Regions from separate parts of the Shewanella psychromarinicola genome, predicted to be linked through region 2. Evidence: predicted binding sites of a transcription regulator. Region 2 holds the regulator's gene; each other region holds the start of a gene.
The links. Region 2 encodes LexA, which represses DNA repair genes until DNA is damaged. Its sites were predicted from a motif close to TACTGTATNNNNATACAGTA; they were not measured.
Positions count from the first base shown of each region.

Region 1: a site for LexA is predicted at 1,000-1,019, ahead of EGC80_RS19365 (DNA topoisomerase III). Genes of this name have one in related genera too.
Region 3: a site for LexA is predicted at 1,241-1,260, ahead of recN (DNA repair protein RecN). Genes of this name have one in related genera too.
Region 4: a site for LexA is predicted at 1,337-1,356, ahead of EGC80_RS06425 (LexA family protein). Genes of this name have one in related genera too.

Region 1 covers NZ_CP034073.1:4,441,764-4,443,975, reverse strand. The annotation lists gene purF (amidophosphoribosyltransferase) at 1-250, shown strand, start outside; gene EGC80_RS19365 (DNA topoisomerase III) at 1,073-2,212, shown strand, end outside.
Region 2 covers NZ_CP034073.1:764,359-766,570, reverse strand. The annotation lists gene EGC80_RS03235 (cell division inhibitor SulA) at 244-750, opposite strand; gene lexA (transcriptional repressor LexA) at 747-1,361, opposite strand; gene plsB (glycerol-3-phosphate 1-O-acyltransferase PlsB) at 1,626-2,212, shown strand, end outside.
Region 3 covers NZ_CP034073.1:4,879,157-4,881,368, forward strand. The annotation lists gene EGC80_RS21205 (AEC family transporter) at 216-1,184, shown strand; gene recN (DNA repair protein RecN) at 1,313-2,212, shown strand, end outside.
Region 4 covers NZ_CP034073.1:1,484,950-1,487,161, reverse strand. The annotation lists gene EGC80_RS06430 (Y-family DNA polymerase) at 1-917, opposite strand, end outside; gene EGC80_RS06425 (LexA family protein) at 918-1,325, opposite strand; gene EGC80_RS06420 (hypothetical protein) at 1,512-1,778, shown strand; gene EGC80_RS06415 (hypothetical protein) at 1,850-2,077, opposite strand.

The DNA of each region.
Region 1 (2,212 bases), 1.5 Mb from region 2:
AATTGCCAAAATCATTGGTGCCGATGGCATTATTTTCCAAGACTTGAGCGACTTAATTGAAGCAGTAAGAATGGAAAATCCAGAGATTAAGCGTTTTGAAACATCAGTGTTCGACGGTCATTATATTACCAATGACGTTGATCAAGCTTACTTGGATCATTTAACCCAACTACGTAACGATGATGCCAAAGCAAATCGCTCAAAGGACATAGGCACTAATTTAGAAATGCACAATGAGTGTCATCCATAAGTTAACCACTGTTTGTTAGTGATAAAAAACCAGCATATTGATGCTGGTTTTTTTTGCTTTAAGGCCTAGAGGCTAGGACGCTTCGCGGCTAGAGGCTATAAGAGTGATAACAAGCGAACGCTGCGCCTAGATGCCTAGATACTAGGACGCTTCGCTGCTAGAGGCTATAAGAGCGATAACAAGCGATGACGAGCGATAAAGATCGATATCAAGCGAACTAGCAGGACGCAGTCCGTTCTAGGGTCTAGGCTTTTTGCTGTTATGCTTTTATAGCAGCGAAGCGATCTAGCAGGACGCAGTCCGCTCTTGGGTCTAGGTTCTTCGCTATTATGCTTTGATAGCCGCGAAGCGAACTAGCAGGACGCAGTCCGTTCTAGGGTCTAGGTTCTTCGCTTTTATGCTGTTATAGCAGCGAAGCGATCTAGCAGGACGCAGTCCGTTCTAGGGTCTAGGTTCTTCGCTGTTATGCTGTTATAGCAGCGAAGCGATCTAGCAGGACGGAGTCCGTTCTAGGATCTAGGTTCTTCGCTGTTATGCTTTTATAGCCGCGAAGCGAACTAGCAGGACGCAGTCCGTTCTAGGGTTTAGGTTCTTCGCTGTTATGCTTTTATAGCAGCGAAGCGATCTAGCAGGACGCAGTCCGCTCTAGCTTCTAGGCTTTTCGCTGTTATGCTTTTATTGTAATGATTTACGCCGATAAGGGGTTAATTATTTCATATTTGCAGCTTGGCGTATTTAACGCTAATCTATACTGTAAATTTATACAGTTAAGTGGCGCAGTTCGGTTTGTCATATTGAACGCTAACGCCCCAACAGTGGATTATGATTTTATATATTGCTGAAAAACCCAGTCTAGGTCGTGCGATTGCCGATGTGTTGCCAAAGCCACATAAAAAAGGTGATGGCTATATCACTGCCGCCAATGGTGATTGCGTGTCATGGTGTATTGGCCATTTATTAGAGCAAGCCGAGCCTGATGCGTACGATGATGCATTTAAGTCGTGGAAACTCGAGCATTTGCCAATTGTCCCGCAAACGTGGAAGTTGCAGCCCAAACCCAAAACGCGCAGTCAACTTACGGTGTTGCGTAAACTGGTAAAGCAAGCATCATCGATAATTAATGCTGGCGATCCAGATAGAGAAGGGCAGTTGCTGGTCGATGAAGTGATTTCTTATTTGGGCGTAAAGGGTGACAAGCTTAACCAGGTACAGCGGCTGTTAATCAGCGACTTAAACCCCCAAGCGGTCAAACGTGCGCTAGGGCAGTTACGCAGCAATCGTGAGTTTATTCCTTTATCGACTTCTGCATTAGCCCGCAGCCGTGCTGATTGGCTGTATGGCATGAACATGACCCGCGCATATACCATTCAAGGGCGTAAGGTCGGTTATCAGGGGGTATTATCAGTTGGCCGAGTACAAACGCCTTTGCTTGGGTTAGTCGTACGCCGCGACGAAGAAATTACTGCATTTACCCCAAAACCTTTTTATGAAGTGTTAGCGCATTTGCTGACCGATCAGCAACAAGGTTTTAGTGCTAAATGGAAGCCTAGTGAGGCTTGCCAGCCCTATATGGACGAAGATGGACGGGTATTAGCTAAAGGCTTAGCCGAAAATGTGGTTGCCCGCATTAATGGTAAACCCGCTGAAGTGACAAAACTTGAAGCCAAAGATAAGCGCCAAAACCCGCCATTACCTTATAGTTTATCAGCACTGCAAATCGATGCCGCAAAACGCTTTGGGCTATCGGCGAAAGAGGTGCTTGATACCTGCCAAAGTTTGTATGAAAAACATAAATTGATTACTTATCCGCGCTCAGACAGTCGCTATTTACCTAAAGAGCAGCATACTTTGGCACCGAAAGTATTGGATGCTGTGCTCAAAGGCGTTTCTGCCTTGGTTGATGGTTGCGACTCACCTAATGCCAAGCTTAAATCTAAAGCGTGGGATGACAGTAAAGTGGAT
Region 2 (2,212 bases):
TTAGCTGTGCACCACGCTTGTACCTACGACTGAACTTATCAATTTCTATTTGGATTATTTGTCTGACAGTAATCTTGATTACTGTCATTTTATCCAATTAAAGATGAAGAATGTTTCATCCTTGTTAACCACATTACTTGTAGATTAAACATTGATCAAGATCACTTTGTTGGTAAATAGGCTAAAAAAAGATGAAAAAAAGCCCTGAATTCAATGCAGGGCTTGGTAATTAAGGATTTATGCTTAGTGAAATGAGCAAAAATTACCTGCTCCACTTGTTAATGTAGAGTTAACAAGTTGATGTTTGTGAGGTAAGTGAGCATTCACATCTTCAATTACCACGCCTAATGCTCGCGCGCTCTTAGCGACAATTTCCAATCGACGACTATCGCGAGCATCGAGTGAACTTGTCCAAGTAACCACTGCACTAGAAGTTCCGCTCGTGAGAGCTTTTTCCATGGCCCATAATGTTTCGACTTCATCTTTGGTGTGCACCAGTAAAATACGATCCATTCTCACTCCAGCACTGGCCAGCATATGCTTATAGCCTATGTGAGGTGGACTAATTAATACAATCCATCTGCCTTGTTGGCTCAACGTCGCCAGTTGGCTACACAATTGACTCAGTTCTGCTTCACCTTGGGTGACAGTTTGTAATGTTTGAATGGTTTGGTTGCCATGCAGATCTGTTTCAGTTAAATCTACCCATAAGCCTGGGTGACGTGGCGCTACGCCCATTAGTTTGTTCATGACCAATCTCCATTACGGATAACGCCAACTGCAAGCCCTTCGATGGTTAGGCTTTGGCAACTTAAATCTACTTTTATCGGGTTATAATCTTCATTTTCTGCATGCAGATAAATCATATTACCTTTTTGTTCGAATCGTTTTACGGTGACGTCATCATCAACACGCGCCACCACAACCTGACCATTACGCGCTTGTTGCATTTTATGTACAGCGAGCAAGTCGCCTTCTAAAATACCAATGTTTTTCATGCTATCACCACGAACCCGTAATAAAAAATCTGCGGCGGGTTTAAACATATTTGGGTCGACTTGATAATATTGTTCTACATGCTCTTGCGCCAAAATAGGCTCTCCAGCAGCAACTTGTCCAATGAGTGGCAGACCGATTTCAAGCTGTTCTTCATGAGGTAAACGAATACCTCTCGAGGTACCAGGTATGATCTCGATAAAACCTTTTTTGGCTAATGCTTTTAAATGCTCTTCGGCGGCATTAGCACTTTTAAAGCCAAGACGACTCGCAATTTCAGCACGAGTGGGTGGCATACCTGTTTCGGTGATATTGTTTTTAATTAAGTCTAAAATTTCTGCTTGGCGCGGCGTTAACGGTCTCATGATGGTTCCTGTCTTTTTATACAGTGACTGTCATTATATACAGTGTTTTTGTTCGTGCAAGTATTAACCAACTCTTTTTTGAATATTGTTGGTCAAGTATCATTCAACAACCTGTTTCTATTAGTTATTGTGTATTGATTGTCTGATGTTATTTCTGATAGTGAGAACTCAAGCGTAAAGATAAATCGGTCTGATAGTGTAAGCAGGCTGGTTTCTGGTATCCTATACGACAATATTACAGTGGCTTATGTTGCGAAAATAACCATGTCAAAACCAGATTCAATATTTTTACGAGCGTTAAAATGGATTCAAAAATCGATGGTACTCACGGTTGTTGTGCCACATGATCCTTTTGACGATCTTAATTTAGATCCATCTAAACCTCTGATTTATGTTATGAAAACAGAATCAATCAGTGATGCCGCTGCATTAAGCGAAATCACTGAGAGCTTTGGTATGCCCAGTCCATATGAGCCACTGCAATTGGATGGCCTCAAAGTATCACGCATCGTTTGTCTTGAAGGCCGCAAACCGCTTTTTGGTAAACGCGAAAGCGGTGAAAAATTTATTAATAGTTTTACCAGTCTGTTAGCGCTTCATCGTCAATGTCCTGAGTTAGATATTCAGTTGGTGCCTGTGAGCCTTTATTGGGGTCGCACACCGGGTAAAGAAGATGACAGCATGAAAGCGGCTTTTTTTGAAAGGGAAAACCCGACCTGGCTGCGAAAATGGCTAATGATTTTGTTTCTAGGTCGCCACAATTTTGTACAGTTTTCTAATGCATTATCGCTTCGTCTTATGGCTGATGAACACGGTACCGATAAAAGAATTGCTCACAAATTAATCCGTGT
Region 3 (2,212 bases), 1.0 Mb from region 2:
TTATTATTAGTACGATTATCGCATCGAAGAAAACAAGTAACTTTTTTAGTGATTTTTTACGCTAAATGAACAATATTTACCCAATCAAAAGTATTAAAGGCCTGTTTTAGCTTAAAATCAAAAATAAACGCTCGTTTAACTTTAGCCTAATTGCATCCTGCTATCAAAAAGCAGTACAGTGATCTTATTATCACTTTGCTAAGGAATTGCGAGGAATGTCCAGTATTCTTACCCCGCTAATCGCTGTATTTATAATTATGCTTCTCGGCAGTATCATTCAGAAATTGAGACTTTTACCACCAGACACCGATCTGATCCTCAATCAATTTGTCTATTACATAGCCTTCCCAGCGATTTTACTCATTGTTTTAGCTGAAACTCACATTGAAGACATTATTCAGTGGGGCTTTGTTGGTGGCTTTAGCTTGGCGATGATCATTACTTATGCGCTGGTCATTGGCGTATCACTATGGTGCAAGCCTAAGCAGCAAGCGGTTGCCGCAATGCGGGCGTTAAACGCCACGTTTGGCAATACTGCATTTATTGGTATTCCATTGCTGAGCCTATTGTTCCCGGGTCACAAAATGGCATTAGTGGCCGCAGCGATTGCCAGCTTGCTGTCGGTGTTCATGTTCGCGTTTGCTTTAGTCTCTATTGAACTGGCCAGCCGTAATAAACAATCAACCGACCATGCCATCATCATCATGGCTAATGCACTGTATAAAAACCCGATAGTGGTCGGCAGTCTTATTGGCATAGGCCTATCGGCATTTCATATCACCTTACCCGCTAGCCTGGCGTTAGTGCTGCACCAAGTGGGAAACACCTCCAGTCCTTGTGCACTGTTTGCCATCGGAATGGTACTTGCCAAAGCGTTACGGCATCAGTCAATCACGAACATGTTCAGTCTTAGCTTGATTGCAGAACTGAGTTTAATCAACTTACTCAAGATAATTATTCAGCCCCTTATTGCCTTTGGATTACTCAAACTCTTCGGCGTAGAACACGAGTTACTGACTATGGGAGTCCTGTTAGCAGCCTTACCAACTGCAGCAAGTGTGTATTTATTGGCAGACCGATACCAAATTAATGCCAATGGCAGTGCCCAAGGGATTTTATATGGCACATTAGTCACTTTTATTAGTTTGCCTATAATAGAAACACTTTTAAAATCATATGCTTGATAATTGACCGAGTTAAGGCGATAAAATAATCAGTGATATTTTTATGCCAACCACTTTACTGTATATAAAAACAGTATATACTGTTTATCAATACAGTGGTTTAGTCGCTTCATTGAAAGGGATTCATTATGCTTTGCCAACTCAGCATCAATAATTTTGCTATCGTGCGTTTTTTAGAACTCGACTTTAAAGCCGGTATGACAAGCATCACCGGAGAAACCGGTGCAGGTAAATCGATTGCTATCGATGCCCTTGGGTTATGTCTTGGTAATCGCAGTGATGCCAATACCATCAGACCCGGCGCAACGAAAACTGAAGTGAGCGCGCGGTTTACGCTCCACGATGTCCCTTTAGCTAAACGCTGGCTTGAAGATAACGATCTCGATGCTGAAGATGGATGTATTTTACGTCGAACCATTAATAATGATGGCCGATCTAGAGCCTATATTAATAGTAATCCGGTCCCGGTTTCGCAATTAAAAGCCGTTGGTCAACTCCTGATAGGCATTCATGGCCAACATGCTCACCATGCCATGCTTAAAAATGATCATCAGTTAGCCTTACTCGACAGCTACGCTAACCACAAGTTGTTACTTGATGCCGTCAGTGCCAGCTATCAGCGCTGCAAGCAAGTGGAAAACGAGCTAAAGCATCTTGAGCAAGCTCAGCACGAACGCATTTCGCGTCAACAGCTGCTGCAATATCAAGTAGAAGAGCTTAATGAGTTCAACTTAGGCTTGGAAGAATTTGATGAAATAGAACAAGAACACAAACGCTTAGCCAATGGCACAGATTTAATTGAACGTTGCCAAGCTGGTTTACATTTATTGACCGAAAGTGATGAAGGCAATATAGAATCGCTGCTTAATAAAGTGGCCAGTATTGCTGATACGCTTCAAGGCTATGATGAATCCCTTGCTCCTATCGGCACTATGATCAGCGATGCGTTAATTCAAGTACAAGAAAGCGCTAGCGAAATTGAAAGTTATTTAAGCAGTTTAGAGCTTGATCCAGAACATTTTGCCTAT
Region 4 (2,212 bases), 720 kb from region 2:
GCTTTATAGCTTACAGGTTGTTCATCATGTGGTGAGTTACTAGCAAAAATCATCATGGTTTTACAGGTTGAGCCTTGCTTGCGAGCTTTAGCGGCGGCAATGCCGACATGTTTGCTTAATGCCTGCAATAGCGATTCATAGTCTGTTATACGCTCTCCAACGCTCCTGGTAGAGAAAATCTGTTTTTTATCAGCTCTTGCCTCATCCCACGCTTTACACGCTTGTCCGTTGAGCTCACGAACTGTACGTTCGATTTCAATACTAAACCGCTTTCTCGCCAGCATAGGTGGCATACAAGCCAATTGATATGCTGTATGGATATTCATTAGCTCAAGCTTTTTACTGATTCGACGTCCAATTCCCCAAACATCACCTGCACTTAGCTGTTTTAAGATCGAAATACGTTCTTGTTCATTACTCATGAAGCAGACGCCTTGGTAATGCCTAATTTTCTTCGCTGCGTGATTAGCAATTTTAGCCAGCGTGAGAGTTTCTGCTATCCCAACACAAACCGCCAATCGAGCCTCCTTCCAGACTGCACGACGGATTAACTGACCCTGAGTCTGTAAACACTTAATAGCGGGGTAAGTGTTCTTAAAAGAAAGGAAACTTTCGTCAATAGAATAAATATGTTGTTCTGGAGCAAATCGACCAATGATATTCATCATTTTACTGGAAAGATCGGCATAGAGTTCATAGTTGGAAGAGCAAACAATAACACCACGCCTAGTGCATAACTCTTTAACTTGAAAATAAGGTAAAAACTTCTCAATACCAGCTTCTTTAGCTTGCCTATTGGCGGCAACAATACAACCGTCATTATTACTCAAAACAATAACTGGCTTACCACGCCAGTCTGGACGAAAAACTTGTTCGGCACTGCAATAGAAGCTATTAGCATCTACTAGGGCAAACATTTACTTTGCACTCAATAGCGGACTTTGGCGATGACAACGAATAGAGCGAGTAACGACGCCTTCAATACTAAAATCATCATATTCATGAATAATGACCGGCTGATATTGCTGATTGGATGAGAGAAGAATACGACGCTTAGTATCCAAGATTTTACACACAAACTCGCCATTAAAATTTGCGACGATAACATCACCATTTCGTGCAGTTTCATGGCGATCAACAATGATCATATCACCATCAAAGATACCGACATCTTGCATCGACTCTCCCTGAGCAACGCCAATAAAGGTCGAGCTTGGATGTTCTACTAACAAATCATCCAGGCTAATACCTAACTGAGAGTATTCAGCCGCTGGGCTTTCAAAGCCAGTGATGCCAGCACGGGCTGGTATAGGTATAACGCGCATAACACAATAACCACTGTATATAATTACAGTCATATTAGCAGTAAAATATCAAGGTGCAAGTCTATTTTTACAATCGAATAATGCATTGCTGTTCGACTTATGGAGCAAAACTTATAACGTTTTATTTGATTATGTAACTAATTCAAGATATCTTGATAATGTTACGTAATCAAGAGAGTTCTGAGTATGCCCGATAAAAATGAAGAACATAAAGGGGCGCATGGTGGAGTACGTAAAGGTGCTGGCCGTAAGACTCGATATGAAAAAACGATAGTGATTAGAGTGCCTGAACAATATAAAAGTGCGATCAAAGCATTAATTGAACACATAGATGAATGCGAAAAAGTTGATCGTCACTACTCACCAGTAGTTTCTAAACCTATCTTTACAAGGTCGTTGCAGGGCAAGCCTCAACAAGTTACTTTTACGGTGAGTCCAGTAAAAGCAACTTGATATCGTTACAAAATCAAATGTATTCAGAATAGTCTATGTATCTTACAAAACCCCGATACTAGATGACAAATTTATTTGTTTTTGGATGCTTTCAGCACACCATCATCATCCGTTAATAGTGATACCTCACCTCGGAGTGCAGTAAGTAAAGTGTTAGTTTGTCTAGTTTGTTCGATCAACTCGTCAAGTTTATTCTTTGTTCCAAAGATTGCAAAAGGCAATATGAACCAAAGTATCGCTAAAACAAACAAAAAAAGGGTTATAAACCCCCCAAAGCCGCCAACCAAAAATGCATCCATAAAGTGTCCCTTTCAGTGAGTATTAATATCGCTGCCATTCGTATAAAAATGACTATTTCAATTAATATCATAGAAGAAAAACATGATCAATTACAACCAAAAACCAACAAGCCTACTACATCAATAAACAGGTAC